Regions from separate parts of the Erwinia sp. HDF1-3R genome, predicted to be linked through region 4. Evidence: predicted binding sites of a transcription regulator. Region 4 holds the regulator's gene; each other region holds the start of a gene.

Region 1 (7,846 bases), 1.2 Mb from region 4:
GACGTTATTAAAATGCCTGTTTGGCATTTACAGCAAAGACGCGGGAACCATTTTTTTCCAGGGCCAGGAAGTTAATTTTAACAGCGCGAAGGAAGCGCTGGAAAACGGCGTGTCGATGGTGCATCAGGAGCTGAACCTGGTACTCCAGCGCACCGTAATGGATAATATGTGGCTCGGACGCTACCCGAAAAAAGGCATATTTGTCGATCAGGATAAAATGTATCGCGATACCAAAGCGATATTCGACGAGCTGGATATTAATATCGACCCGCGCGATAAAGTGATTACGCTGTCCGTCTCGCAGATGCAGATGATCGAAATTGCCAAAGCGTTTTCCTATGATGCAAAAATCGTCATTATGGATGAGCCGACCTCCTCGCTGACGGAAAAAGAGGTGAATCATCTGTTCACGATCATCCGTAAGCTGAAAGCGCGCGGCTGCGGGATCGTTTATATTTCGCATAAAATGGAGGAGATTTTCCAGCTGTGTGATGAGATAACCATCCTGCGCGACGGTCAGTGGATTATTACCCAGCCGCTGGAAGGGCTGGATATGGATAAGATTATAGCGATGATGGTGGGGCGTTCGCTCAATCAGCGCTTCCCGGATAAATCGAACGTGCCGGGGGAAACCATTCTGGAAGTGCGCAACCTCACCTCGCTGCGCCAGCCGTCGATCCGCGATATCTCCTTCGATCTGCGCAAGGGTGAAATCCTGGGCATTGCCGGACTGGTGGGGGCAAAGCGCACCGATATTGTCGAAACCCTGTTTGGCATTCGCGAGAAGTCCGGCGGCACCATCCGGCTGCACGGCAAAAAGATCAATAACCACAGCGCCAACGAAGCAATTAATCACGGCTTTGCGCTGGTTACCGAAGAGCGTCGCGCGACGGGCATTTACGCTTTCCTGGATATCGGCTTCAACTCCCTGATTTCCAATATTCGTAAATATAAAAACAGCGTGGGACTGCTTGATAATAAGCGCATGAAAAGCGACACCCAGTGGGTTATTGATGCCATGCGGGTGAAAACGCCGGGGCACCGCACGTCGATTGGCTCCTTATCGGGAGGGAATCAGCAGAAGGTTATTATTGGCCGCTGGCTGCTCACCCAGCCTGAAATATTAATGCTGGATGAGCCAACGCGCGGCATTGACGTCGGGGCAAAGTTTGAAATTTATCAGCTTATTTCAGAGCTGGCGAAGAGAGAGAAGGGCATTATTATTATCTCCTCCGAAATGCCAGAGCTGATAGGCATTACCGACCGGATTCTGGTAATGAGTAACGGCATGGTTGCAGGTATAGTAGACACAAAAACCGCTACGCAAAACGAAATATTACGTTTGGCATCATTGCACCTTTAATGAGGTAAGGGCTGTTACCATGAAAGCAGTTAATAAGAAAAGTGCGCTCACCTGGTTGAAAGAGGGCGGAATATACGTTGTATTACTGGTGCTGCTGGCGATTATTATCTTTCAGGATCCCACCTTCCTGAGCTTAATGAATCTGAGCAATATTTTAACCCAGTCGTCGGTACGCATTATTATTGCGTTGGGCGTTGCCGGGCTGATTGTGACCCAGGGTACCGACCTGTCAGCGGGTCGTCAGGTCGGCCTCGCGGCGGTTGTCGCCGCGACGCTGCTCCAGGCGATGGATAACGCTAATAAGGTATTCCCGCAGATGGATACGGTGCCGATCCCGCTGGTTATTCTCGCGGTATGCTTTATCGGCGGTATTATCGGGCTGGTGAATGGGCTGATTATTGCCTATTTAAAGGTGACCCCCTTTATCACCACCCTGGGCACCATGATTATCGTCTACGGCATTAACTCACTCTATTACGACTATGTGGGTGCCTCGCCGATTGCGGGCTTTGACGAGAAGTTTTCAACGTTTGCGCAGGGGTTTATCCGCTTCGGTGATTTCAAGCTGTCGTACATTACCTTTTACGCGGCTATCGCCATTTTCTTCGTCTGGGTACTGTGGAATAAAACCCGCTTCGGTAAAAATATCTTTGCCATTGGCGGTAACCCGGAAGCGGCTAAGGTCTCGGGCGTTAACGTTAATTTTAACCTGATCCTGATTTACGCCTTGTCGGGCGTGTTTTATGCCTTTGGCGGCATGCTGGAAGCCGGGCGTATTGGATCGGCGACCAACAATCTGGGCTTTATGTATGAGCTGGATGCGATAGCGGCCTGCGTGGTGGGCGGCGTCTCCTTCGCGGGCGGCGTAGGAACGGTAGCGGGCGTGGTCACCGGGGTGCTGATTTTCACCGTGATTAACTACGGCCTGACCTATATCGGCGTGAACCCTTACTGGCAGTACATTATTAAGGGCGGCATTATCATTTTCGCCGTGGCGCTCGACTCGCTGAAATATTCGCGGAAGAAGTAAAGCTCTCCTGCGCCCGCCACGTGCGGGCGTCGGGCAGAATGATGTCCTCACTGAGGGTCGTGCGGTTTTTTCTCCAGCTTTTCCTGTAGCTCCAGCAGCTGCTCCGGCGTCACGGCGGGGTAGCTCTGGGCATCTTCCGCCACCTCCTGTCTTGCCGGAATGGGCACCAGCGGGCCAAGAAAACGCGGTTCACGCTTCATCAGATACAAGTCTGCCAGCGCGCCCAGGCGGGCACCCACCTCACGTACGCGAATATTGATCATATTCTTCGGCGACGGCACCGCATAGCACTGGGCCTGAATCCCCATATGCAGGGCGATAAACAGCGCGCGCTCACAGTGAAAACGCTGGGTGATTATAATGAAATCGTTGGTATCAAACACTTTGCGGGTGCGCACAATCGAGTCCAGCGTGCGAAACCCGGCGTAGTCGAGCACGATATCTGCCGGGTCTACCCCTGCGGCAATCAGATCGCGGCGCATGGTCATCGGCTCGTTGTAGCTTTGCTGGGCATTATCACCGCTCAGCAGCAGGTAATTTACCTTGCCGCTGTTATAAGCATTAATCGCACCCTGAATACGGTAAAGGTAGTACTGATTAATGACGCCGGTCCGGTAGTACTTAGCGGTACCCAGAACCACACCCACCTGGCGGTGCGGCAAAAATTTAAGATCGTCGTAGACCCAGGGCGCGGTTTTGACGCTTATCCAGCGATCCAGGCCGAGCGCGGTCACTACCATCAGCGTAGCGATGATAATCAGACCATAAATCAAGCGTTTTACCATGCCGGACGTTGCTCAGCGTTGCTGCCTAAGGATGGGTCAAGGCTACTTTACCCGACGAAACGAAGCAAGCAGCGGTGCACCATATGGTGGCATTTCGCACAATGCGCGCCGGGGGGGAACAGAGGGCGGGAAAAAGCCGGGCGAGGGTAACGCCCGGCAGCAGGATCAGATTGACGTACGACGGTAGTTACGGTACTGCGGCAGCCAGAAGTTAGCGGCGATGGATTTCGACAGGACGTCTTCAGACGTCACTACCGCTACGCCTGCCAGCTGAGCAGCCTTGCCCACCGCCATGGCGATCACTTTCGATACGCCCTGAATATCCTTCACCTCAGGCAGTACCGGACCGCTGCCGTCATTGACCAGCGGAGAGCAGTCTGCCAGCGCGCGGCTCGCGGCCATCAGCATACTGTCGGTCACGCGGGTTGCACCGGAGGCGATGACGCCCAGGCCGATACCCGGGAAGATGTAGGAGTTATTACACTGGGCGATAGGATAGGTCTTCTCTTTCAGCAGCACCGGCGAGAACGGACTGCCGGTCGCGACCAGTGCTGCACCCTCGGTCCAGGCCAGAATATCCTGCGGCGTGGCTTCCACGCGTGACGTGGGGTTAGAGAGCGGCATCACAATGGGACGCGGACAGTGCTTGTGCATTTCCCGCACGATCTCTTCACTAAACAGGCCCGGCTGACCGGATACGCCAATCAGGATGTCAGGACGCGCATTACGCACCACATCCAGCAGCGACAGCGAGTCAGACGCGACATCCCAGTGCGTCAGTTTTTCACTCTTCTGTACCAGCTTCGTCTGGAAGTTGAGCAGGTTCGGCTGTTTATCGGTGAGCAGGCCAAAGCGATCGACCATATAAACGCGCCCGCGCGCCTCTTCGTCGCTCAGTCCTTCTGATTTCATCTGCGCGATAATCTGTTCGGCGATACCGCAGCCCGCAGAACCGGCACCGAGGAAGACCACCGTCTGCTCGCTCATGGTGCTGCCCGCTGCGCGACTGGCCGCAATCAGCGTCCCCAGGGTGACCGCCGCGGTGCCCTGAATGTCATCGTTAAAGCAGCATACTTCATCGCGATAGCGCTCCAGCAGCGGCATCGCATTTTTCTGCGCGAAGTCCTCGAACTGCAACACCACGTTTGGCCAGCGGCTCTTCACGGCCTGGATAAATTCGTTAACGAAGTTATCGTACTCTTCGCCGGTGATGCGCGGGTGACGCCAGCCCATATACAGCGGGTCGTTCAGCAGCTGCTGGTTGTTGGTGCCGACGTCCAGTACTACAGGAAGGGTATAGGCCGGGCTGATCCCGCCGCAGGCGGTATACAGCGACAGCTTACCAATTGGGATCCCCATACCGCCGATCCCCTGGTCGCCCAGGCCAAGAATGCGCTCACCGTCGGTGACCACGATCACCTTAACGTTCTGCTTGGTGGCGTTTTGCAGCATATCTTCAATGCTGCCGCGATTGGGGTAAGAGATAAACAGCCCGCGCGCGCGACGGTAAATTTCAGAGAAGTGTTCGCAGGCAGCACCCACGGTTGGGGTGTAGATAATCGGCATCATCTCTTCAAGATGATTGTCCAGCAGGCGATAGAACAGCGTTTCGTTAGTGTCCTGGATATTACGCAGGTAGACGTGCTTGTCGTTATCGTTTTTGAAATCCTCAAACTGTCGCCATGCGCGCTGGGCCTGTTCTTCAATGGTTTCCACCGTTTCAGGCAGCAGGCCGTTGAGGTTAAAATCGTTACGCTCTTCGACGGAGAAGGCGCTGCCCTTATTCAGCAGGGGGAATTCCAGCAGGATAGGGCCAGCGTAAGGGATATAGAGCGGTCTTTTACTTTCGTAGTCGAGTTCCATGCGGGTATTACTCATTCGAAGCGGGAAGATGTGGAACAATCCTAAAATAATTCATCTGAAAGTACAGCTTTTGTTAACAATTGATAACAAAAGCAGCAGCACTATTGCCGTTAAGGTGCGGCGCAATGGGCCATCTGGCCGCACCCACGGCGGGATAATGGGGTCAGGCCAGCGGTGTCACGGTCAGATGGTTACAGCCCAGCGCCCGAAGCGTTGCTTCGGTTGCCTGGTACTGAATCACCTTCGCCTCCGCTGATTCAGCCAGTACCGCCCGCCGGATTTGCTGCACGCTGCGCCCGGACAGGTTCAGCAAAATCAGCGCGGCCTGCAGCGGCGGGAGGCTGGGGTTAAATGCGGCGTTTTCCGCATAGGAACCGGCAAAAATAGCGCCGTCCGACGCCTCAAGCGCGACGCCGCTCCAGGCCTGGGTATAAGGCGCATGGCTGCGGTTAGCGGCCAGAAGGGCTGCCTGCGTCAGCGCATCGCCCGTTGGCTGAATCCCCTGATCAGTTTCATCCATCAGCAGGGTCTGGATCGCCAGGTCACGCGGCCCAAAGGCATCCGGCAGATAGTGGCCGAGCGTGGCGGTGTCGCGTCCTGGCAGATCGATTTTCAGCGCGGTTCCGCTGTTTAACTCATTCATAAACTGGCGGCAGTGACCGCAGGGCGTGTAGTTTACGGTGATCGCCTCCAGCTGCCGTTCGCCCATGAGCCAGGCGTGAGTAATCGCGCTCTGCTCGGCATGGACCGTCTGCTGCATGGTGGCGCCGCTGAACTCCATATTGGCACCGAACCACAAATGACCGCTTTTGCCGCGCGCGACCGCGCCGACGTTAAAGTCTGAAAGCGGGGCAACGGCGCAGGCGGCTGCCAGCGGCAGCAGGGCAAACGCCAGCTCGCGATCGTTCAGACCGCTAACATTTTTGATCTCTTCAACCTGCTGCGGGGTGAAAAAAGCCGCAAAATCATCACGGGAAAGTACAGGCAGCAGGGCGCTCTGCAGCGGCGTGGGCAGCGCGGTAAACGCTGCCTGGAAACGTGGGTGCATAACAGGCCTCTCTGGCAGATTTGGCCGCTTATTCTGGCGAGCCTCCGCAGCGTTGTATGTGATTTTGTTCACATTTACAATGTAATATGTGAAAAAGGATCTACAAATGCGGGACTTGCCGCAAGTTTACCGCCACAGGTGCATCATGATCGGGAAGATAAAGGGTGCCAGCAGCGAGGTAATGATGCCGCAGATCACCAGCGCCAGCGAACTGTAAGCCCCTTCCTGATAGTCCAGCTCGGCGCAGCGGGCGGTGCCCAGCGCGTGCGACGCGTTGCCAATGGCCAGTCCGCGCGACGCCTTACTCTTTATTTTGCACAGGTTAAGCAGCATATGACCAAAAACCGCACCCAGTACGCCGGCCATCAGTACGCAGATCGCGCTGATCGCCGGGATGCCGCCCAGGGTCGCGGAAACGGCCATGGCAATCGGCGTGGTGACGGACTTAGGCATAATGGTTGCCGCTATTTGCGGCGACGCGCCCAGCCAGAGGGCAATGGCCGTGCCGGAGATCATCGCGGTCATACTGCCGATAAAACAGACGCTGATAATCGACTTCCAGCGCGCCCGAATCTGATGCATTTGCTCGTAGAGCGGTAGCGCCAGTGCGACCACGGCGGGCTGCAAAAGCTGATTCAGCAGCGAGCTGCCCTGAAAATAGCGGGCGTAGGGCATCTTAAGCAGTACCAGCAGCGGCACAATCACCACGATGGACACCAGCAGCGGATTAACCAGCGAGATTTTCACCTTAGCGGCCAGTTTACGGGCTGCGAGGAACACCAGCAGGGTAAGCGGCAGCGACCACCAGATATCACTCATTTTCCGCCTCCGCTAATCCCGCTGTTCTGCCGTGCAGACGGTGTGAAATCAGGCCCACGGTCAGCAGAACCACAAAGGTGCTGACGACGCAGGAGATAACAATCGGGCCAAACTGCGCGCTCAATATCTGCGTGTAGTTCATTATGCCGACGCTGATGGGCACAAACAGCAGCGCCATATAGCGGATAAGCAGGTGGCTGCCGGGCCTGACCCACTCAACCGGCATAATCTGCGAGGCCAGCAGCGCAAAGAGGATCAGCATGCCGATGATACTGCCGGGAATAGCCACCGGCAGCAGGGAAGCGATGCCGTTTCCGGCGTACAGACAGAGGTAAATGATGATAAAGGCGCGAAGGTATCGCCAGATAATTGACAGTGCGCGATGCATGAGGAACTCCTGCTTTGATGAACGTGAATCCCATGATGGAGAATAAAGCGTAGTGTGACTCAGGCGGTGAGAATAAAAAAGGGGCGAACCCTGTCGCCCCTCAATGTGCATTATTCGACCCGGCCAGCCCGGGCTGAATAATGCCGCCGTACAGGCTTATTTAACCTGCATTCCCGGCTGCGCGCCGCTGTCCGGGCTGAGCAGGAAGATATCCTTACCGCCCGGGCCAGCCGCCATCACCATGCCTTCGGAAAGACCGAAGCGCATTTTACGCGGTGCGAGATTTGCCACCATCACCGTCAGGCGGCCCTTCAGCACCTCTGGATCCGGATAGGCAGCACGAATACCCGAGAATACCTGGCGCGTTTCGCCGCCCACGTCCAGCGTCAGGCGCAGCAGCTTGTCTGAGCCTTCAACCAGCGTGGCGTCCTGGATCAGCGCGATACGCATATCCACTTTGGCGAAGTCATCAAAGCTAATCGTCTCCTGAATGGGCGCATCGGCCAGCGGGCCGATTGGGGCGGGCTGGCTGGCGGCGGCATCCTCTTTG
Region 2 (7,846 bases), 1.8 Mb from region 4:
CATCAGGGTCGTTCTGCGCGTGGTTCTCCAGCTTACGGATATCCACTTTACCGACCAGCGCGGAGATATCCTGATTGTTCTCGTCACCCGGCTCGGTTTTGGCAATGGCCAGCTGCTCAAGGATAGAAGGCCAAACCTTAACGACTCTGAAGCGGGAGATGTCGCCGCCGAATTCATGCAGGCGTTTTGCCGCCCACGGAGACATAATAGTGCCGAGATAGCGGCGCGGGACACCGTACTCTTTCTCAAGAATATGGGCATCCTCCTGCGGATTGAACAGGCAGAGTGGATGATCGTTAACCGGGCTTCGTTCGCCATCGGCGCTTAGCACATAGATAGGCACGCGCTGCATCAGCGACTTAAGTCGCTCGGCCAGTGAGGATTTACCGCCGCCTACCGGACCCAGCAGGTAGAGGATCTGTTTCTTCTCTTCCAGCCCCTGCGCGGCATGTTTCAGGTAAGAGACGATCTGTTCAATCGCTTCTTCCATGCCATAAAATTCTTCAAAAGCGGGGTAGCGCGCAACGACACGGTTAGAAAACAGTCGGGAAAGGCGTGGCTCCAGGGCAGTATCCACCATTACCGGCTCACCAATAGCCATTAACAGTCGTTCTGCCGCGTTGGCGTATGCACTGCGATCCTGCCGACAAACGGTCAGGAACTCCTGCAGAGTGAACTCTTCGTCCTTGGCAGCTTCATAACGCTGACGATAGTGATCGAATATATTCATAGCGATGCCCGTCCTTTCATTTTTAGCACAGGAACCAGGAGCCTAAGTGTGGTTAGCCCCTGAAGGAACTGATGAATGAGTACAGCAACCCTTATGCCAACCAGACATTTTTTTATCGGGATACACAAATCCTGGGGTCACTCTGCTCATTAAAACTAAGCGTCATCTATTAAAGCGTAGTTGGCATTCGTAAAATGTCCTGATGCCGCAAAGCTTTTCAATGATATTTCAATAACAAAGTTATAATCCAACTTAGCGACAACCTGAACTGGTGCGGTCTGTCGGGAATTTGTAAATTAGCCGCAGCAATTGATTCATGCTGATTCATGGCAAAAATTGATTCTGAGTGCTACAGGTTGTATTAGGATTTTAACTTACGCGGCAGAGATTGTTAAACTACCGTACTCGATTGTTATATTTATGGAACGAATTAATTGTGAACTATTTCAAAGTTAGCGCTGTGGCAGTCATTTTATCCTCATCTCTGGCAGCATCCCTTGCTCAGGCCAACCCCTTAACTCTCGGTGCCTCTGTCATCTACAGTCAGAGCCCGTATAAAGGGGGGCAGAACCGCTATTACCCTTTACCAATTATCAATTATGAAGGTGACAGCTTCTACGTTCGCAGCTTTCAGGCCGGGTATTATCTTTGGAATGACAAACAGGACCAGCTATCGCTGACCGTGCTGGGATCACCGGAAAATTTCAAAACCAGCGACACCGATAATAAACAGCTGAAAAAACTGGATAACCGCCATATGACCGCGATGGGCGGGCTTGCGTATCGTCACACCAGTGACTGGGGCATCGTACGCACCGTGGTCGCGGGCGATCTGCTGGATAACAGTAATGGCATTATCTGGGATCTGGCCTATCTTTATCGCTTCCAGATTGGCGATCTGAGCCTGACGCCGGGTATTGGTGCGCTGTACAGCAGTGAAAATCAAAATGACTACTACTATGGCGTCTCCAAACGCGAGTCGCGCCGTAGCGGACTTAGCAGCTATGACGCAGACGATAGCTGGAGCCCCTATCTGGAGCTGACCGCCGCATATGCGATTAATCAGAGCTGGAACGCATCGCTTTCAGGCCGCTATACCCGTCTGAGCAGCGAAGTGAAAGACAGCCCAATGGTCGACAATAACGCTCAGGTCATGCTGTGGACGGGCGTTAGCTACACGTTCTGATCGCCTGTTATCGCATCAAAAAAGGGCGCTCTGCGCCCTTTTGCATGATAGTCACCCCCAAAAGAGTGCAGGAGGTATGCATGAGCTCATCCGTAAACTTTTCAAAAGAGATAACCTTGCCTTCCATCGGCCAGGGAAGCTGGTATATGGGGGAAAATAGCGGCCAGCGTAAATCAGAGGTCGCTGCCCTGCAGCACGGACTCGAACTGGGTCTTAGCGTAATCGACACGGCTGAAATGTACGCAGACGGCGGAGCAGAGGAAGTGGTCGGCGAAGCATTGCAGGGAAGAAGGGACAAGGCCTGGCTGGTCTCAAAAGTTTATCCCTGGAATGCCGGGGCCGGGAGTGCCATTGAAGCCTGCGATCGCAGCCTGCGTCGGCTGAAAACGGATTATCTCGACCTCTATCTTCTTCACTGGCCTGGCAGCATCCCGCTGGAGGAAACCATCACCGCCATGCAGCAACTCCAGCAGGCGGGTAAAATCCGGCACTGGGGCGTATCCAATTTCGATAAGAGTGATCTACAGGACCTGCTGACAGAAGAAGGGGGCTTGGGCTGCGCGGCTAACCAGGTGCTTTACCACCTGGCCTCGCGCGGAATTGAGTACGATCTTCTGCCTGCGTGCCAGCAGCGCGGCATTCCGGTGATGGCCTACTGCCCGCTGGCGCAGGCGGGGCGTCTGCGTCACGATTTGATGAATAACGGCGTGCTTGCGGAGATTGCACAGCAAAAGCGCATCAGTGTAGCCCAGCTGCTGCTGGCCTGGGTTATTCGCCAGCAGGGCGTCATGGCTATTCCCAAAGCAGGATCGGTGCAACACGTTGACGAGAATGCGGCTGCGTTGAAGGTGGTGCTGAACAGGGAGGAGCTGGCGCTGATGGACCAGGCCTTTCCACCGCCCACCGGGAAGGTCGCGCTCGACGTCGTCTAAGCCGAGCCAGCGCAGGGTCGCGCCTGGCGGCATTCAAACCCGATCGGGTGCAAGGTAAGGCAGTAAGGGATTAAAGCCTGGTCAGGCGGTAACTTTTTTACCGCCTCACTGCGTATCGTCAGGCGTTTTTACGCACTTTAATGGTGGTAGCCAGCCGGGATGGGCTTTCGCCCGAACTCTTCATTGCGGATGAGATACGCGCTGTTTCCACGCACACCATCGTTTTATAACCCTCATTGGCCATGTCTCCCATACTGCATGACAGTGCAGGGCCAGGGTTCCACGTGACAACGTCACTATGGTGGTGGTGGTAGACTTCGATGGTACGCTGACCGACAGTATCGGTGATAACGCTACAGTCTTCAGGTTGGGTATACACGCGATCGACCCGATCGGGGTAGGTTTGCCTGCCGGATGCAGAGTTTCCCTCAGCCCCGTCACTGACCTTATCAATATAGGGGTGGCCAAGCCCACTCACTTCAACACCGGCGATGTCGGCAACGTTAAAGTAGCTGTGCAGCGCGGCCGTTGCCTCAAAGTCTCCGTGCGCCTCCAGTTCAATTTCAAGGCGATCGCTGAAGCGGAAGCGCGCAATCAGGGTGAAATCATGCGGCCAGAGCTTTTTCGTGCGCTCGTCACTTTCCAGCACGAAGGTCAGCATCACGCTCTCTTCATTCTCATCGTGTGCTGACAGCGTCCAGGGCAGACTACGCGCAAAGCCATGAGCGGGTTCACCTGCCGGACCAAACCACGGCCAGCAGACAGGCACGCCGCCCCGGATGGCTTTCCCTGCGGTAAAGGCTGTCTTCTCGCTCAGCCAGATAACGGGCTTTTCACTACCAGGCTGCCAGGCAATCAGATGCGCGCCCTGTAAGGTGATGGCCGCCCTGACTTTTGGATGAACAATGGTTAAAAGGGGCAGGTCGCCTATTTTTCTCTGCGAAATATAGGGGGTGATCTGGTCAGTAACCGCCAGGGAAAAGAGTTTTTCGCTCATGAGGAAACCTTTTTCAAGCCGATAAAAAAAGGGCGACCGGAGTCGCCCTGATTAGTCTTTCAGCTGCTTATTTAGCAATGTGAGAGATCAGATCCAGAACTTTGTTTGAATAGCCCGTTTCGTTGTCATACCAGGCAACCAGTTTGACGAAGGTGTCGCTCAGGGCGATACCTGCTTTGGCATCAAATACAGAAGTCAGAACTTCGCCGTTGAAATCGGTAGAAACCACGTCATCTTCGGTGTAGCCCAGAACGCCTTTCAGTTCGCCTTCAGAAGCCGCTTTGATTGCATCACAAATTTCTTTGTAAGAGGCAGGCTTAGCCAGACGAGCAGTCAGGTCAACCACGGAGACGTTTGGCGTAGGGACGCGGAAAGACATACCGGTCAGTTTGCCGTTCAGCTCAGGGATCACTTTACCTACGGCTTTTGCTGCGCCGGTAGAAGAAGGGATGATGTTCTGAGATGCGCCACGACCGCCACGCCAGTCTTTGTGAGACGGGCCATCAACGGTTTTCTGGGTTGCAGTGGTTGCATGCACGGTGGTCATCAGCGCTTCAACGATGCCGAACTTGTCGTTGATCACTTTTGCCAGCGGTGCCAGGCAGTTAGTGGTGCAGGATGCGTTAGAAACGATGTCCTGGCCGTCGTAAGACTTGTGGTTCACGCCCATAACGAACATTGGGGTGTTGTCTTTAGAAGGACCGGTCAGTACGACTTTCTTCGCGCCAGCCTGAATGTGCTTACGTGCGGTTTCGTCGGTCAGGAAGATACCGGTTGCTTCAGCAACAACGTCAACGCCGATTTCGCCCCATTTCAGGTTAGCTGGATCTCTTTCAGCGGTAACACGAATGGTTTTGCCGTTAACAACCAGGTGGCCGTCTTTGACTTCTACAGTACCGTCGAAACGGCCATGGGTAGAGTCGTACTTCAGCATGTAAGCCATGTACTCGGCGTCCAGCAGATCGTTGATTGCAACGATTTCTACATCAGAACGCTGCTGAGCAGCACGGAAAACGATGCGACCGATACGGCCAAAACCATTGATACCTACTTTGATAGTCATATATTCCACCAGCTATTGGTTAGTGAATAAAAGGTTGGCTGTAAAATTACAAAAACCTTACCAGGCGTCAAGCGGAATCGCTTCAATTGTTGCGACAAATCAAACCAGCGAGCAGGAATAATTTATCTGAAAGCATGATTCGCGGCACCCGTTAGAACCTAATCTTGGGCCTTCCTGCACGAATATAAAGGGGCAGGGGTATCAAAGAGTGATCTGAATCACATAATCGTCTGCTTTTACTTTCAGATATCTCTGTAAGCGAAAAAATCCCCTGACGTTGTTATGTATTTGTTAGAATGATAGACATTATCCAGAACACACCGCCAGAGAGTATCGATATGGCTAACAAACATCTGAACCCAGAAACCGATTTGAACGAAGTACAGCGTTATGTGACCCAGGAGCGCGGTACCGAGAGACCCTTTACCGGCAAGCTGCTGCATAACAAAGGCGAAGGGCTGTATCACTGCCTGGTGTGCAATTCGCCGCTGTTCCTGTCGGAAACCAAGTACGACTCCGGCTGCGGCTGGCCCAGTTTTTACCAGCCCGTCAGCGATGATGCTATTCGTTATATTGAAGATGACACTCACGGTATGCAGCGTATCGAAATTCGCTGCGGCAGCTGTGATGCCCACCTGGGGCACGTATTTCCGGATGGTCCTCAGCCTACGGGCGAGCGCTACTGCGTCAATTCCGCTTCGTTAAGCTTTTCTGACGAAGAAGGCAACAACATTAAAGGATAGCGGCAATGGTGTTGGATGAGATGATTAATGCCATGACGCCGGATGTTTACCAGCGTCTGCTGACTGCCGTTGAAACGGGTAAATGGGCCGACGGCGTCGCGCTGACGGATGCGCAGAAAGAGAACAGCCTGCAGCTGGTGATGATGTGGCAGGCGAAATATAATGAGCAGCCGCAGCATATGAGCATTGGCAAGGGTGGCGAGATGGTGACAAAAAGCAAAAGAGAGCTTAAGGAAGCGTTTGGCATTGTGGATGACAACGTCACCCGCATTAAGCTGCAATAAATTATTCCTGGAGGAATAATTGTCGCTGGTTTACGCCACGATCCCCGGTTAAATCCCGGCAGCAGGTTTTACCGGAGCGTTCCTTCCGCCCCATCAGCATTGATAAGCAGCGCGCCGCTGGCCGCCATTTCCGCCAGCGCCCGCTCACCGTCACCCGCTTCCAGATTCACACCCCGACACCCTGCGACAACCACGCTGACGCGATAGCCCAGCCTTAGCGCGTCCAGCACGCTATATTTCACGCAGTAATCGGTCGCCAGGCCCATCACCGTTAGCGCCGTCACCCCCTGCGATTTTAACCAGCTGTCCAGGCCGGTCTGGCTGCGCTGGCCATTGTCAAAAAAGGCGCTGTAGCTATCTGTGCGGGGATCCGTTCCCTTATAGATCTGCTTGACGAGCACGCTGCGATTAAGCTCAGGGTGCAGCTCTGCCCCCTTACTCCCCTGAACGCAGTGATCGGGCCACCAGACCTGGGGCAGCCCATCCAACTCCCCCATGGTCCAGGGCACTTCTCCGGCATTTGAGGCGAAGCTGCCGTGGTGATGCGGGTGCCAGTCGAGCGTGGCGACCACCGGCTGACCACGCTGGTGAAAACGCATCGCAACCTGATTTGCTACGGCGATAACCGCATCACCTTCCTCCACGGCCAGCGCGCCGCCGGGACAAAAGTCATTCTGTAAATCAATGAGTAACAGTGCCTGCTGCGTTTTCATTATGGTTCCTTATTTCTCGTCTGGCGTCAGTTCGCCGCGCAGATTAACCTGCATCAGCTGACGTACCCTGTCGCTCGAAAGGCCCTGTGACAGTAAAAAATGGAGCTTGGTCAGCGTCGCCTCGACGGTCAGATCGTAACCGCTGATCACCCCTGCAAGCGCCAGCGCGTTGCCGGTGGCATAACCGCCCATATTGACCTTACCGGACATACACTGAGTCAGGTTGATAACCACTATCCCGCGCGAGGAAGCCTCTTTAAGCTCCTTCAGGAAGGCAGGGTTTTGGGGGGCATTACCTACACCGTACGAGCGCAGAATCAGCGCCTTTACCGGCTGCAGGAGAAAATTACTGACCACATCGGCTGAGATACCGGGATATATCGTCACCACGCCAACCGGCTGCGGGGTAATCGGATGCACGATCAGCTCACCCTCGCCGTGGGGAGCTGGCGGGGTGTTCAGACGGCGGATATGAATACCGGCTTCAAGCAGCGGGGCCAGATTGGGTGAGGCGAACGCATTGAAACCGTCGGCATGTGCCTTGGTCGTGCGGTTACCGCGATAAAGCGTATTGTTAAAAAACAGAGATACTTCATTTATCGGGAAGTTCGCCGCCACAAAGAGTGCATTCAACAGATTCTGTTGTCCGTCGGAGCGGAGTTCCTCAAGCGGAATCTGTGACCCTGTCACAATTACCGGCTTGGCGAGATTTTCCAACATAAAAGAGAGCGCAGACGCGGTGAAGGCCATGGTATCGGTGCCGTGCAGGATCACAAAGCCGTCATAGCGATGGTAGTTCTGACGAATATCATCGGCGATGATTTGCCAGTCCTGCGGGGTCATATCCGATGAGTCAATCAGTGGCTGATACTCATGGATGGTAAAGTCAGGCATTTCGGCGCGATGAAACTCGGGCATATTTGCCAGTTGGGTCTGCAGATGCCCAGACACCGGAATATAGCCCTGGGAAGAACGCTGCATGCCTATGGTTCCACCCGTATAGGCCACGTAGATAGATTTCTTTTGCATGTATAAGCTCTGGCCTGTCGTACAGGCGCATGACAGGAATAGGGGTAAAGGCAGCCCGACGTGATGCCGGGCTGCCACCGGGTTATTTCACCTGACCACAGGTCAGGCAGATGGCATAGCGATTTTGCGGATCGTTAAGGTTATCAAACAGGCCGGGCTGATCCCTCAT
Region 3 (7,846 bases), 620 kb from region 4:
GCCTGACGTGGAAGGCATTGAGTCGCTGCTGCTGAAAGCCGCAAAGCGTATTCCAACCGAACGCCTGTGGGTGAATCCGGATTGTGGCCTGAAAACCCGAGGCTGGACCGAAACCCGCCAGGCGCTGGCGAATATGGTTAAGGCGGCGCAGAACCTGCGCAACGCTAAAGCATGAGCAGGGCGTTAGCGTTAGCAAGGCAGAACGCTAACGCCTGATTGCGACTTAGCGCGACAAAGGTCGCCGATGGCTAAGGCCCCGTGGATCGGGAGATCCCCGGGGCTTTACTGTCCTATTCCACGCCGTACTGGCGGAACCAGGCCAGCATCCGCTGCCAGCCGTCTCTGGCTGACTCCTGATGATAGCTGGGCCGGTAATCGGCATTAAAGGCATGACCGGCATCCGGGTAAACCACAATCTCTGCGTCCGCATTGGCCGCGCGCAGCGCCTGACGCATGGTTTCTACGCTCTCAAGCGGGATCCCGTCATCCTTGCCGCCGTACAGTCCCAGTACCGGCGCGTTAAGGTCCACGGCCACATCGACCGGATGCTTCTGCTGCTTCAGGGTTTTTTCACCCACCAGTTTGCCGTACCAGGCAACGCCTGCTTTCAGCTGCGGGTTATGCGCGGCATAAAGCCAGGTAATACGCCCGCCCCAGCAGAATCCGGTAATCGCCATATTGCGCATATCACCGCCGTTGCGTGATGCCCAGTTTGCCACATGGTCAAGATCGGCCAGCACCTGGGTATCAGGCACCTTGCTAACCAGCTCGGAAAACAGGGTCGGAATGTCGCTATACTCTGACGGATCCCCCTGACGGAAATAGAGTTCTGGCGCGATAGCCAGATAACCCTCAACCGCCAGACGGCGACAGATATCCCGAATATGCTCATGGACGCCAAAAATTTCCTGAACCACCAAAACGACCGGAAGCGGACCTTTTGCGTGGCGGGGGCGGGCATGGAAGGCGGGCATATTTTCGCCCTGAGTAGGAACAGAGGTTTCGCCGGACAGGATATCGGCGCTGTCGGTCAGGATCGTGGTGGAAGCGGTGGGCGATACCGCGGGAGTGAACCCATTGTTGCTCAATTTTTGAGTCATATTATCTTCGGTTTTCATTGTCCTCTCCGTGCATGCGTTAGCGCAATCAGCTAACTATAGCCAGGATTGCGTCCAGACCAGGTGACCGGGCTTTACTTCTCTTTAACACTGGCAGCGCGGAGCCAACAGGGTCAATCGGTTCCCTGACGGGGTGGAGAGTCCTAAAATGCGACATATATCACTCTTATCGTTATTTTTCCTGTAACTTTCATTATGTGTAGTGAGATTAGTCACATAAATAGGTGCGACATTCTTTTATCGTACAGCATTGTTACCTATCCCTTTTCTCTAGCAGGAGTATCACATGGCGCAGTCAGATGTTTTCCACCTCGGTATTACCCGGGCTGACCTACAGGGCGCAACGTTAGCGATTGTGCCGGGCGATCCTGAGCGGGTGAAAAAAATAGCCGCCCTGATGGAGAACCCTGTGCACCTGGCTTCTCACCGTGAATTCACCACCTGGCGCGCAGAGCTTAACGGTAAAGCCGTGGTTGTTTGCTCGACGGGTATTGGCGGGCCTTCAACCTCTATTGCCGTGGAAGAGCTGGCGCAGCTTGGCGTGCGCACGTTTCTGCGCGTAGGTACCACCGGCGCTATTCAGCCAGATATCAACGTCGGCGACGTGCTGGTCACCACCGGTTCGGTTCGTCTGGACGGTGCCAGCCAGCACTTTGCGCCGCTTGAATTCCCGGCCGTGGCGGATTTCAGCTGCACCACCGCCCTGGTGGAGGCCGCTAAGGCCGCCGGTGCTAAAACGCATATCGGTATCACCGCCTCGTCTGACACCTTCTATCCCGGTCAGGAACGCTATGACACCTTTTCAGGCCGCGTGGTGAGCCGCTTCCAACATTCGCTGAAAGAGTGGCAGCAAATGGGCGTGCTGAACTATGAGATGGAGTCCGCCACGCTGCTGACTATGTGCGCCAGCCAGGGGCTGCGGGCAGGCATGGTTGCCGGGGTGATCGTTAACCGCACGCAGCAGGAAATTCCTGATGCAGAAGCGATGAAGCGCACCGAGAGCGACGCCGTACGTATCGTTGTTGAGGCAGCCCGCCGCCTGGTGTAACGTTTTGTCTGGACATTCATACAGTGCGCCTCTACCTTTTCCTCCAGACATGATCGGGACGGAGGACGCCTGTGGATGCAACAACGATATACAGCGTAGGGATCGGGCTGGCTGGCCTGCTGGCAGGCTGGCTGTTGGCCTGGTTTCGGAGCGAGCAGCGCTTTTCCCGCCAGGAAACCGAACGGCAGTTACTGATGCAGGCGGCGGATCAGCTCCGACAGGAGCGCGATCGCCTGCATCAGCAGCTTGAAAATCAGCAGCAAACGCAAAAACAGTCTGAGGCAGAATTACGCCAGCTACACGGTGGGCTGTCGGCTGCGCAGGAAAAACTGCATCACCTTGAACACTGGCGTAATGAAAGTGAGCAGCTCAGCCGGGAGCTGCGTAATCAGCTGGAGGTCAATAGCGCTCAGGAAGTTGAACTGAGAGAGATGACTATCCGTCTTGAAGAGACGCGCATGGCTGCGGAAGAGAAGCAGCGCCTGCTGGTTAACAGCGAGCAGCGGCTTAACGCCCAGTTTGAGAACCTGGCAAACCGCATTTTTGAGCACAGTGGCCGCCGGGTGGACGAGCAGAACCGACAAAGTCTGAACGGTCTGATCACCCCGCTGCGTGAACAGCTGGAGGGGTTCCGTCGCCAGGTGCAGGAGGGGTTCGGCCAGGAAGCGCGCGAGCGCCACACGCTTTCCCACGAGATCCGCAACCTGCAACAGCTTAATGCGCAAATGGCGCAGGAAGCGATCAACCTTACCCGCGCGCTGAAAGGCGATAACAAAACGCAGGGTAACTGGGGCGAAGTGGTGCTCAGTCGGGTGCTGGAAGCCTCGGGACTGCGTGAGGGGCATGAGTACGAGACGCAGGTCAATATCCAGCTGGAGCAAAATGCCAGGATGCAGCCCGATGTCATCGTCCGACTGCCGCAGGGTAAAGACGTGGTGATTGATGCCAAAATGACCCTGGTGGCCTACGAGCGCTACTATAACAGCGAGGATGACGCCTCCCGCGAAGCCGCCATTACGGAACATATCACCTCAATCCGCGGGCATCTGCGCCTGCTCAGTCGAAAAGATTATCAACAATTACCCGGTTTACGCTCGCTCGATTATGTGTTGATGTTTATCCCCATCGAACCGGCTTTCCTGCTGGCCATTGACCGCCAGCCGGAGCTGATTAACGAGGCGCTCAATCAGAACATCATGCTGGTGAGCCCGACCACGCTGCTGGTTGCGCTGCGCACCATCAATAACCTGTGGCGCTATGAACATCAGAGCCGCCATGCACAGCGCATTGCCGACCGCGCGGCGAAGCTTTACGACAAGATGCGGCTGTTCGTGGATGATATGACGTCGATGGGGCAGAGCCTGGATAAGGCGCATGAAAGCTACCGCCAGGCAATGAAAAAGCTGTCCGAAGGGCGAGGGAATCTGATCGCTCAGACCGAAAGCTTTCGTCATCTGGGGGTGGAGGTGAAGCGGCCAATCAACCCCCGTCTGGTCGATCAGGCGATGCCGGAATCGCCTGAAGATCCCGGTGATGACGAAACGGATGAGCCGATCGAAACAGAAGCCGCGATGGGCTTTAATCCCGCAGCAGGCGTAAGTGAATAAGCGGCCAGGCAACGTGCCTGACCTGCGGGACTCTGATACACTTGATTGATAATTGATTGCAGAGCAGGCAAAACAAATGGCAGATGAATCAAAGGACACCACCCATTTCGGCTTCCGTACCGTAGCGAAAAGCGACAAAGAGGAAATGGTCGCTGACGTTTTCCACTCCGTTGCGGCTAAATATGACCTGATGAACGATCTGATGTCGTTTGGTATCCACCGCATCTGGAAGCGATTCACCATCGACTGTAGCGGCGTGCGCAGGGGCCAGCGCGTGCTGGATCTGGCGGGTGGAACGGGCGATCTGACGGCGAAATTCTCGCGTCTGGTGGGTGACACCGGTGAGGTGGTGCTGGCGGATATCAACAGCTCAATGCTAAAGGTCGGCCGCGAAAAGCTGCGTAACAACGGCATTATCGGTAACGTCAGCTACGTCCAGGCCAACGCGGAAGCGCTGCCTTTCCCGGACAACTATTTCGACTGCATTACCATCGCCTTTGGCCTGCGCAACGTGACCGAAAAAGAGAAGGCGCTGGCGTCGATGTTCCGCGTACTAAAGCCGGGTGGCCGCTTGCTGGTGCTGGAGTTCTCGAAACCGGTGCTGGAACCGCTTAATAAAGCGTATGACGCATACTCATTCCATATCCTGCCGCGCATTGGCGAGCTGGTGGCGAAGGATGCCGGAAGCTATCGCTATTTAGCCGAGTCCATCCGCATGCATCCGGACCAGGAGACGCTTAAGCAGATGATGGCGGACGTGGGTTTTGAAAATACCACCTACCATAATCTTACCGGTGGCATTGTTGCACTGCATCGTGGATTCAAGTTTTAAACAGGAAAGCGAATGACCTTAACGCCGCTGTTAACCGCAGGGCTGGAAACGGCGCTAAATAAGATACTGTATCGCGACCGTGGCCTGAAAGCGGCGCGCCAGCGCCTGTCCGGCAAAAGCCTGCGTATTGAGCTGGCTGAAATAACGCAGCCCTTCATTTTTATCTTCAGTGAGAAGCAGGTTGATGTGCTGTCTGAATGGAGTGATACGCCGGATTGCACGGTGAAAACGCGCCTTGCCACGTTGCCTAAGCTGCGTAACCGTCAGCTGCTCACCGGGCTGATCCGCAGCGGGGAGCTGGAAGTAGAGGGCGATTTGCAGGTGGTGCAACACTTCTCGGCGCTTATCGATCTGGCTGAGCTTGATCCGGCTGAATACCTGTCGCCGTGGATGGGCGATGTTGCTGCTCACGGTATCAGCCAGTTTGGCCGTCGCGGCCTGCAATTTATCCAGGGTGATATTCAGCGTAAGCAACGTTATCTGGGTCAGGCGCTGACCGAAGAGTGGCGTCTGGCACCCGGCGCGCTGGAGATTGCCTGGTTTGCCGAAGAAGTTGACGCCGTCGGGCGCTCTCTGGCGGCACTGGAAGCGCGTATCGACAAGCTGGAGGTCAAATGAGTTTCGGAGAACTCCGCCGTCTTTACTTTATCATCAGCGTATTCCTGAGCTACGGTCTGGACGAATTTATCCCAAAAACCCGCCTGGCGCTTCCGCTGATCCTCTGGCGCAAATGCCTGTTCTGGATCCCCAACCGCCATAAAAATAAGCCGGTTGGCGAACGCCTGCGGCTGGCGATGGAGCAGCTTGGCCCGGTATGGATCAAGCTTGGCCAGATGATGTCCACGCGTCGCGATCTGTTCCCGCCGCTAATTGCCGACCAGTTGGCAATGCTCCAGGACCGCGTGGCACCGTTTGATGGGGTACTGGCTAAGCAGCAGATTGAAGTCTCGCTGGGCTGCCCGGTTGAAACCCATTTTGACGATTTTGACATTACGCCGCTGGCCTCTGCCTCCATCGCTCAGGTTCATACCGCCACGCTGCGGGAGAGTGGTCAAAAAGTGGTGATCAAGGTGATTCGCCCGGACATCCTGCCGGTGATTAAAGCGGATATGAAGCTGATCAACCGCATGGCACGCTGGGTTCCACGACTGCTGCCGGACGGGCGACGCCTGCGACCGCAGGAAGTGGTGGCGGATTATGAAAAAACGCTGATTGACGAGCTTAATCTGCTGCGTGAGGCGGCCAATGCGATTCAGCTGCGACGCAATTTTGACAGCAGCAAAATGCTCTACGTGCCGGAAGTCTACTCGGATTACTGTAGCGAAAACATGATGGTCATGGAGCGCATCTACGGTATTCCCATTTCGGATGTCGTGGCGCTTGAGCAGCACGGCGTTAATATGAAGCTGCTGGCAGAGCGGGGCGTACAGGTGTTCTTTACCCAGGTGTTCCGCGACAGCTTTTTCCACGCGGATATGCATCCGGGCAATATCTTTGTCAGCTATGACCATCCTGAAGACCCGCAGTATATTGGTATTGACTGTGGAATTGTGGGGTCGCTGAACAAAGAGGATAAGCGCTATCTGGCGGAAAACTTTATCGCCTTCTTCAACCGCGATTATCGTAAGGTCGCCGAGCTTCACGTTGATTCCGGCTGGGTTCCACCCGATACCAACGTCGAAGATTTTGAGTTTGCGATTCGCACCGTCTGCGAGCCGATTTTTGAAAAGCCACTGGCGGAAATCTCCTTCGGCCACGTGTTACTGAATCTGTTCAACACCGCGCGCCGCTTCAATATGGAAGTTCAGCCGCAGCTGGTGCTGCTGCAAAAAACGCTGCTCTACGTTGAAGGGGTAGGGCGGCAGCTCTATCCCCAGCTCGACCTGTGGAAAACGGCAAAGCCCTTCCTCGAAGAGTGGATTAAAGATCAGATCGGCATTCCGGCCATCGTCCGGGCGTTGAAAGAGAAAGCGCCTTTCTGGGCGGAAAAGCTGCCTGAGCTACCGGAGCTGTTCTACGACAGCCTGCGCCAGCATAAACATTTGCAGCACAGCGTTGATAAGCTCACTAACGATCTGAAAAGCGAGCGGGTGAGGCACAACCAGTCCCGCTATCTCTTCGGCATTGGCGCGACGCTGCTGCTGGCCGGGACGGCGGTTTTACTGACCCGGCCTGACTGGGATCTGTTCTCCGCAGCAATGATCGCCGGTGGTCTGGTGAGCTGGCTGATAGGCTGGCGCAGAACCGACTGATTGTCACGAAAGGTAAAGAGGCCCCGGCCGTGGGGGTTAGCGCATCGTCACCGCGGCCGTAGCTGTTATATACTGCAAAACGGGCATTACAACTCATCTGAGGCAAAATTATGGGCGGTATCAGTATCTGGCAATTATTAATCATTGCCGTCATCGTAGTTCTTCTGTTTGGTACCAATAAACTGCGTAATCTGGGTTCCGATCTCGGGTCTTCCATCAAAGGCTTCAAGAAAGCCATGGGTGATGAAGACGAGAAAGAGAAAGAAAAAAATCATGCTCATGATGCTGATTTCAATGCCACTCTGGCAGACAAACAGCAGACGGAAGCGAAGAAAGAAGACGTTAAGAACGACAAGGTATAATCCGTGTTCGACATAGGCTTTAGTGAACTGATACTGGTTTTCGTTATCGGGCTGGTGGTGCTGGGTCCCCAGCGTTTACCTGTGGCGGTGAGAACCGTCGTGGGCTGGATCCGCGCGCTTCGTTCGATGGCATCCAGCGTACAAAATGAGCTGGCGCAGGAACTTAAGCTACAGGAGCTACAGGACAGCCTGCGTAAAGTGGAAGAGGCCAGTAAGAACAGCCTCACTCCCGAGCTGAAGGCCTCGATGGAGGAGCTGAAGCAGTCGGCTGAATCCATGAAACGTTCCTACCTGGGCGAGAATGAAAAAGCCGACGATGTGGCTCACACCATTCATAATCCGCTGGTGAAAAACGCGGAAGCGGCGCACGAAGGCGTCACGCCAGCAGAAGCCGAACATCATGTGAGCGCGCCCGCACAGGCACCCGAGCAGGCTGAGGCTAACGCTCATCCTGCTGTCGCGCCTGAGGCTGCGTTCAACGCTCAGTCCGCGCACGATGCTGCCGTTCAGGCATCTGAGCAGCCGGAGGTTTATGTGCAACCGGCATCAACGGTCGGGGTGACCGCACAGGCCGCTGCGCCCGCTCAGTCACCTGCACCCGTCAGCGCGGCATCCGCAACCACGGCA
Region 4 (7,846 bases):
TCAGAATACGCTGCGGGTCAAAGAAGCGCAGTATGGCGCTGAAAATCCACATGCCTATCATGTATGACGTCCAGAAGTTACCGACCAGACCACCCGCCTGTGTAATGTCCATCCCCATGCTTTTGGTGGCATACTGCGGCACCCAGCCGATAAAGCCCAGCTGGCCCAGGATATAGCAGAGGGCGGCAATCGACAGGAACAGCACGCCGATACCCCATTTCTCTTTTTCAACCGTCTGGTGATTCGCGGATTTTTTGCCCAGCACCGGAAACTCGAAGCAGAGCGCCAGAATAAAGATCGCGACGTAAATGACGCCGATACAGGCATAAACCCAGTACCAGGGAAGCGACCGCGCCAGAATAGCGGCAGCAATAATCGGGAAGATGGTTCCGGCCATGCTGAAGAAGGAGTCGGTAAACAGCAGGCGCGATCCGCGCTGACGCCCTTCATACAGATGGGTGATGAGGAATGTCCCGATGGACATCGTAATCCCGCTCACCACGCCCAGCACAAACATACAGAGCGAGAATATGCCCAGGCTGTGACTGTTCATCAGCCCCAGCACCGCCAGCACCATCAGCACAAAGCCGAACATCAGCTGACGCTTCAGCGGGATAATCTCCATCAGCCAGGCGTTGAGAAACACCGCCGCGAGAATGCCCGCATTAAGGAAGGTAAAGGTGTTGCTCATCTGCGCAACGGGGAGATGAAAGTAATCAGCAATATTTTCCAGTACCATACCGGTGACAATTACTACCGCGCCGGTAAGCGCATAGGAAAAAAAGCTGATCCAGGTGAGACCGATTCGATCGCGATTAGTCATAGTGGGAGCCTGCATGTTAAAAAGATCCTGGTACGCAAAAACGACGTAATTTTCGGAAGTGTAGCGATATTCGTGATCGGCTTAAATCAATAATGAAACATTTATTTTCATATTCATTGGATCCGTGATGAATATCACTCCACGCCTCAGAGGAAAACGGTTGCGCAGTGACATTTCGCACGTAAATAAAAGTAAAACGCTGGCGCGTAACTAACCGCCTCTTTACAATCAATTTTGTTTTTCTGACCACCGCCCTCAGAAAGGAATTTTCCATGTTAAAACGCACTTTGGCAGCCGTCGCTACCGTACTGGCACTCTCCTCACTTTCCGTATCTGCACTGGCTGCGAAAGGGGATACCCATGTTCTGCTGACGACCTCAGCGGGAAATATTGAACTTGAACTGAATAATCAGAAGGCACCCGCCTCGACGAAGAACTTTGTCGACTACGTTAACAGCGGCTTCTATAACAACACGCTTTTTCATCGCGTGATCCCTGGCTTTATGGTGCAGGGCGGCGGCTTTACCACCGATATGCAGCAAAAGCCCACCAGAGCGCCGATTAAAAACGAAGCGGATAATGGCCTGCTGAACAAACGCGGTACCGTCTCCATGGCCCGCACCGCTGACAAAGACAGCGCCACCAGCCAGTTCTTTATCAACGTTGCCGATAACGCTTTTCTCGATCATGGTCAGCGTGACTTTGGCTACGCGGTATTTGGTAAAGTCGTTAAAGGTCAGGATGTGGCAGACAAAATTTCCCAGGTTCAGTCACAGAACGTCGGCCCTTATCAGAATGTCCCGGTTAAGCCTGTCGTTATCCTTTCAGCTAAAGTGCTGCCTTAACGGTTTCGACCTGCGTTCTGCGTTCCTTCCCGCCCGCGCTCTCAGGGCGGTAAGCGCGGCCTTCAGGCCGCGTTTTGCTATCCAGAGCAAAGTGATAAACGGACAGGGGGAAAATGCGTAGAATAGCGGCGTCTTCATCCGGCCCGGAGCCTCCATGCTGCTGCTTATTGATAATTACGACTCTTTCACCTGGAATCTCTACCAGTATTTCTGCGAGCTGGGGGTGGACGTGTGTGTCCAGCGCAATGATGCGATGACGTTAGCGCAAATTGACGCGCTGCGTCCGCAGCATCTGGTTATCTCTCCCGGGCCCTGTACGCCCAACGAAGCGGGTATTTCCCTGGCGGCTATTCGTCATTTTGCCGGCAGGATACCGATCTTAGGCGTCTGCCTGGGGCATCAGGCCATTGCCCAGGCGTTTGGTGGCCGGGTTGTTCGCGCCCGCCAGGTGATGCACGGCAAAACGTCACCGGTTGAACACCGTGACGGCGGCGTGTTTGCCGGACTGAATCATCCCCTGACCGTCACGCGCTACCATTCACTGATTGTTGAGCAGGCATCGCTACCCACAGAGTTTGAAGTCACGGCCTGGACGCTGCGCAACGGCCAGCCCGATGAGATTATGGGGCTTCGCCATCGTGAGCTGCGGCTGGAAGGGGTGCAATTCCATCCGGAAAGCATTCTTAGCGAGCAGGGGCATCAGCTGCTGGAGAATTTCCTTAAGCCGTAAATTAAGTTGCCTTTGAGTGGTTTTTTATGCATATTTTGTGACTAATATTTCACTTTCATGCAACGAAACAAATGGGGTCACCGATGGCAGCGGACAAATCAGCGGTAACGCGCGCGACGTTTGATGAGGTTATTTTGCCTGTTTATGCACCCGCGCAGTTTGTGCCGGTCAGGGGCAAAGGCAGCCGCGTCTGGGATCAACAGGGCAAAGAGTATATCGATTTTTCCGGTGGTATCGCGGTGACCGCGCTGGGCCACTGCCACCCTGCGCTGGTTGAGGCGTTAAAAACCCAGGGCGAGACCCTGTGGCACACCAGCAATGTCTACACCAACGAGCCTGCGCTGCGTCTGGCCAGCAAGCTGATTGCCGCCACCTTTGCCGACCGCGTCTTTTTTGCTAACTCCGGTGCGGAAGCCAATGAAGCCGCCTTTAAGCTGGCGCGCTACTATGCTGCCAAACGCCATTCGCCCTATAAAAGTAAAATTATCGCCTTTCACAACGCCTTTCATGGTCGCACGCTGTTCACCGTGTCCGTCGGCGGGCAGCCGAAATATTCCGATGGCTTCGGGCCTAAACCTGCCGATATCGTCCATGTTCCCTTTAACGATCTCGCTGCGGTGAAAGCGGTCATTGACGACCATACCTGCGCTATCGTAGTGGAACCGATCCAGGGCGAGGGCGGAGTGATGCCCGCTACCCAGGCATTTATGCAGGGGCTGCGCGAACTGTGCGATAAACATCAGGCGCTGCTGGTGCTGGATGAAGTGCAGAGCGGCATGGGCCGCAGCGGCAAGCTGTTTGCCTGTGAGCACTATGGCGTGGTGCCTGATATCCTCACCACTGCCAAAGCCCTGGGCGGCGGCTTCCCGGTCAGCGCGATGCTCACCACCGATGAGATAGCGTCAACCATGTCGCCGGGCGTCCATGGCACCACCTATGGCGGTAATCCGCTGGCCTGCGCCGTGGCAGAGGCCGCGCTGGATATCATCAACACCGAATCGGTGCTGAGCGGTGTGGAAGCGCGTCGCGAGCAATTTGTTGCGGCGCTAACCGCGCTGGACGCCAGGCGGCCGGTCTTCAGTGATATCCGGGGCAAGGGGCTGCTGATCGGGGCCGCACTCAGGCCGGAGCATGCCGGTAAGGCGCGGGATATTCTTCATGCCGCAGCGGATGAAGGGGTGATGGTCCTTAACGCGGGAACGGACGTGCTGCGCTTTGCGCCTTCGCTGGTGATTGAGCCTGCCGATATTGAAGAGGGCATGGCCCGCTTTGCCAGGGCGGTAGAAACAGCGCTATTCTGACGGCATGAAGCATGAAGCATGAAGCATGAAGCATGAAGCATGAAGCATGAAGGGAGATTATTGGATGGCTGAAAACCCCGCGTTATGCTTGCCTGCTCTCCTCCCGCTTCTCTCTGTGCTTGCTGCCTTTCGTTTCAGGCGCTTTTTTTAAGCGGCGCGACAGCCAGCGTCCATGATGGGGTCTGTCGCGCCAGGCCAGCGAAGAGATGGTATGCATAATCCTGAGGTGATCGAGTATCTGCCTCAGGTGTCGCTCCAGAATCGTTATCGGTCCCTGTTCAAACTCTCCCTGTACATCCTCCAGCACGTTAGTATCCGAGCCGGGACCATCATACTCCAGCCGCTGCTGGCAGCGCTGAAGGGCGATTTCACAGCTTTGCAGGTAGCGCTCGGCCAGCGCCGGTGTAAGCATCGTATGTTCACGGGCGAGGATGGTCATCGCGTTGATATGCTCGACAATAAACTGACTGTGCGTCACCCACAGCTTCATGTCTGCCAGATAGTTTGAATCAAACCCCGGTTCCTGCATGGCCTGATTAAGCGAGTTGAACACCGCATTATGCGCCTGGTTGGCGCGCATACGCTGGTAAGCCAGCCTGACCGGATTCTGCTCGCTGCCAAGCAGCATTTGCAGCGCATCCTGGTAGGTGCCCAGCGCGTCGTGGGCATTTTGCCGCAGCAGCCCGCTTTGCCACTGGGGCCACAGCCAAATCATGCCGCCAAAGGCAATCATGCATCCCATCAGCGTATCCATCAGCCGCGGCAGCAGGAAGTCAGCGCCGTTCAGCGAGAGCAACTGTAGCGAGTACACGGCGGTGACGGTAAAACCAATCATCGCCCAGCCATAGAACTTGCGGATAACCAGGTAGCTGACCAGCGTGATAACCAGCATTATCGACAGCACCATCGCCTCAGGCGCGTGGAGGCGCAGGGCGACGGCGGCGATAATCAACCCGGCCAGCGTACCGAGTGCACGGTGCTGGATGCGTACGCGGGTGGCGCTGTAGCCATTCTGGCTGACAAACATCACCGTCATCAGGATCCAGTAGGGCTTGGGCAGGTCGAAAAACATCGCCAGGGTACTGGCGAAGGTGAGCATCACGGCAAAGCGGGCGGCGGTGCGCAGGGCGGCAGACTTCAGCGACAGATAGCTTTTGCAGGCGGCCAGCAGCGGCAGGCGGCGCTGGCGATCGGCCATCAGGTCGCGCTGATATAAAGGGCGCTGCGTGCGCAGGACGCGCGCAATACGGCTGAAGTGGTAGTAGCAGAACTGTCCCACCGGATTATCCCGGCTTCGACGGGCGATTTTTTCAAGTGCGCCGAGCGGCTTGTCCATCACAAAGCGCTCCGGCAGCCGGTGGTAGAGAATATCATCGGCCAGCTCCCGCAGTCGAGCGGCGATGGTTTGCGCGTTCCAGCGAATGACCGCTTCAGCATGGCTTTTTTCGACCAGCTTCTGCACCTCTTCAGGCTGATGCAGGCTGACGGAGATATGCTCCTGCAAATCCAGTGCGACCTGAAACGCGCGGATGAGACGTTTATGATGGCTGTCGCGGTTGGCGGCCAGCATATGCATCTGCTGATAGCAGATGCCGATCAGATCGACGGCTTTTTGCTGGCGGGCCAGCAGCGGCGGCAGGGCTTTTTCAGGATCGGTCAGACGGGTGAGCAGGGTATATTTGGCTTCACAATAGTCGGCCAGCTCGCGGTATAGCAGGCTGAGGGTTTCGCGCATCGGCTGCTCTTTCCACAGCCAGAACCAGAACCAGTTGAACACCCCGTACCAGATCGTCCCCAGCACGTAGAGCAGGGGCGGCTCCCATATCGGCATGCGACCGGCCAGACTCAGGGTGAAGATGGCGGCGATAAGCGATCCGGGCAGCAGCCTGGCATGCAGTGGGCTGATTTCACCCGTGACGCCCAGCAGCATTGCCATAGCAAACAGAATCGCAGGCAGGGGAACGCTGTGCTCACCCAGGTACTGGATCAGAAAGCTACTAAAGGCAAACAGGCTTCCGCCCACGATAAGGCGTTTGAAAAAGCGCTTATGCGGCGTATCCAGACCGGCGTTATTGCAGCATGCGGGTACCAGGGAGAACAGCAGTCCCTTTTGCAGATCGCCCAACAGCCATCCAATCGCTACTGGTAAACAGAGCACCAGCGTCTGACGCAGGGCATAGTTAACCTCAGGATGATAAATCAGTCTGCGCCACATCGCTCCATACCAATAAAAAAGGCGCAACGGGAGGTTGCGCCGGGGGGATCAGAGCCGGTTAGCGCGTGCCATAAACTACGATAGTTTTACCGTGTGCGGAGATCAGATTCTGATCTTCCAGCATTTTGAGTATGCGGCCCACGGTTTCGCGCGAGCAGCCCACAATCTGACCAATTTCCTGGCGGGTGATTTTGATCTGCATCCCATCCGGGTGAGTCATTGCATCCGGCTGCTTAGCCAGATTCAGTAGCGTCTGCGCGATGCGACCCGTCACATCGAGGAAAGCTAAATTCCCCACTTTCTCAGACGTCACCTGCAGGCGACGAGCCATCTGCGAAGAGAGTCGCATCAGAATATCAGGGTTAACCTGAATAAGCTGACGGAATTTCTTATAGGATATTTCAGCCACTTCACAGGCGGTTTTCGCCCTGACCCATGCGCTACGCTCCTGACCCTCTTCAAACAGGCCAAGTTCACCGATAAAGTCGCCCTGGTTGAGGTAAGAGAGGATCATCTCTTTGCCTTCCTCATCCTTAATGAGCACCGCTACTGAACCTTTCACGATGTAGTAAAGCGTTTCCGCTTTCTCACCCTGGTGAATTAGCGTGCTTTTGGATGGATACTTATGAATATGGCAATGTGACAGGAACCATTCAAGAGTCGGGTCTGTTTGCGGTTTGCCGAGAACCATTCGCGATTATCCTCTGTTGTCATCATGCCTAAACACAGGGGCAGAGTTCCCTGTCAGGCGTTGAAATAGTGACGCGTTTCCCCTCAGGGAAATTATCCCGAACCCTGTCGCAGGCCTGGGTCGTTATGTTGTGCCGTTTCGTCATGCTTGTAGAGTACGAACGAAATTATTACAGCTTTGTTTGTAGCACAGCTTGGAACGAGTGTCTTGTGTTGTCTCGCTTCAGCATAGTGTGAAAATTGTCGCATTGCCGTTTTTGTTGCCGAAGCGTAATCTGGCGTTAACTGAATGACTTAGAGGGATTTGTTATGCAAGCACGTGTTAAATGGGTAGAAGGGCTCACCTTTTTGGGAGAATCCTCATCTGGACACCAGATTTTAATGGACGGCAATGCGGGCGATAAGGCACCCAGCCCAATGGAAATGGTGCTGATGGCGGCCGGCGGGTGTAGCGCCATCGACGTGGTGTCAATCCTGCAAAAGGGGCGCCATGACGTGGCTGACTGCGAGGTCAAACTGACTTCCGAACGCCGGGAAGAAGCACCCCGTCTGTTCACCCATATCAACCTGCACTTTATTGTCAGCGGTAAGGGCCTGGAGGAGAAAGCCGTTTCCCGCGCCGTCGACCTGTCGGCAGAAAAGTATTGCTCCGTTGCCCTGATGCTGGGCAAAGGCGTTGAAATCACCCACAGCTTTGAAGCGATCGAAATTTAACATTCCATTAGCCCCAGCCTGTGGGGCTAATGCGCAGTGGCCCAGACTGTTTTTTTCTCTGTGCTTAACGCACGGTGTCTCAGACTATCTTTTTCCCCTCAATCAGACGCCTGACCAGCGGCCCCATTATCAGCTCCATCGCCAGCCCCATTTTGCCGCCCGGCACCACCAGCGTATTGATCTGAGAGATAAACGCGCCCTGCAGCATCGACAGGAGATAGGGGAAATCAATATCCTCCAGCGCCTGGAAGTGGATAACCACAAAGCTTTCATCAAGCGATGGGATACCGCGTGCCGCAAACGGATTGGAGGTATCCACCGTAGGTACGCGCTGAAAGTTGATGTGGGTGCGCGAAAACTGCGGGGTAATATAGTTGATGTAGTCCTCCATCGAGCGTACCACGGAGTCCATCACCGCCTCGCGGGAGTGCCCCCGCTCGCTGGTGTCGCGGACCAGCTTTTGGATCCACTCAAGGTTGACGATCGGTACCACGCCGACCAGCAGATCGACATTCTCCGCAACGTTAT

Evidence for each region. The regulator CRP, encoded in region 4, controls carbon source genes, mostly activating them, when cyclic AMP is high. The targets are predictions, from matches to a motif close to ATGTGANNNNNNTCACAT.
Region 1: the regulator CRP is predicted to act here: its motif matches at 6,146-6,163, upstream of cdd (cytidine deaminase).
Region 2: the regulator CRP is predicted to act here: its motif matches at 5,115-5,132, upstream of msrB (peptide-methionine (R)-S-oxide reductase MsrB).
Region 3: the regulator CRP is predicted to act here: its motif matches at 1,267-1,284, upstream of udp (uridine phosphorylase).

What each region holds. Positions count from the first base shown of each region.
Region 1 is NZ_CP155071.1:3,240,182-3,248,027, reverse strand. Features, by position in the region: gene mglA (galactose/methyl galactoside ABC transporter ATP-binding protein MglA) at 1-1,363, shown strand, start outside; gene mglC (galactose/methyl galactoside ABC transporter permease MglC) at 1,383-2,393, shown strand; gene sanA (outer membrane permeability protein SanA) at 2,441-3,178, opposite strand; gene AAGR22_RS14820 (NAD-dependent malic enzyme) at 3,344-5,041, opposite strand; gene cdd (cytidine deaminase) at 5,205-6,089, opposite strand; gene AAGR22_RS14810 (CidB/LrgB family autolysis modulator) at 6,216-6,908, opposite strand; gene AAGR22_RS14805 (CidA/LrgA family protein) at 6,901-7,296, opposite strand; gene metG (methionine--tRNA ligase) at 7,453-7,846, opposite strand, start outside.
Region 2 is NZ_CP155071.1:2,638,407-2,646,252, reverse strand. Features, by position in the region: gene yeaG (protein kinase YeaG) at 1-730, opposite strand, end outside; gene AAGR22_RS12070 (MipA/OmpV family protein) at 1,167-1,916, shown strand; gene AAGR22_RS12065 (aldo/keto reductase) at 1,997-2,848, shown strand; gene AAGR22_RS12060 (D-hexose-6-phosphate mutarotase) at 2,967-3,845, opposite strand; gene gapA (glyceraldehyde-3-phosphate dehydrogenase) at 3,913-4,908, opposite strand; gene msrB (peptide-methionine (R)-S-oxide reductase MsrB) at 5,247-5,651, shown strand; gene AAGR22_RS12045 (DUF1315 family protein) at 5,657-5,935, shown strand; gene pncA (bifunctional nicotinamidase/pyrazinamidase) at 6,004-6,648, opposite strand; gene ansA (asparaginase) at 6,658-7,677, opposite strand; gene sppA (signal peptide peptidase SppA) at 7,760-7,846, opposite strand, start outside.
Region 3 is NZ_CP155071.1:238,309-246,154, forward strand. Features, by position in the region: gene metE (5-methyltetrahydropteroyltriglutamate--homocysteine S-methyltransferase) at 1-175, shown strand, start outside; gene AAGR22_RS01125 (dienelactone hydrolase family protein) at 291-1,118, opposite strand; gene udp (uridine phosphorylase) at 1,405-2,166, shown strand; gene rmuC (DNA recombination protein RmuC) at 2,238-3,773, shown strand; gene ubiE (bifunctional demethylmenaquinone methyltransferase/2-methoxy-6-polyprenyl-1,4-benzoquinol methylase UbiE) at 3,850-4,605, shown strand; gene AAGR22_RS01145 (SCP2 domain-containing protein) at 4,618-5,223, shown strand; gene ubiB (ubiquinone biosynthesis regulatory protein kinase UbiB) at 5,220-6,857, shown strand; gene tatA (Sec-independent protein translocase subunit TatA) at 6,968-7,219, shown strand; gene tatB (Sec-independent protein translocase protein TatB) at 7,223-7,846, shown strand, end outside.
Region 4 is NZ_CP155071.1:4,417,061-4,424,906, reverse strand. Features, by position in the region: gene tsgA (MFS transporter TsgA) at 1-823, opposite strand, end outside; gene ppiA (peptidylprolyl isomerase A) at 1,096-1,668, shown strand; gene AAGR22_RS20170 (aminodeoxychorismate synthase component II) at 1,823-2,398, shown strand; gene AAGR22_RS20165 (aspartate aminotransferase family protein) at 2,482-3,699, shown strand; gene AAGR22_RS20160 (YccS/YhfK family putative transporter) at 3,782-5,914, opposite strand; gene crp (cAMP-activated global transcriptional regulator CRP) at 5,973-6,605, opposite strand; gene AAGR22_RS20150 (OsmC family protein) at 6,914-7,318, shown strand; gene AAGR22_RS20145 (phosphoribulokinase) at 7,398-7,846, opposite strand, start outside.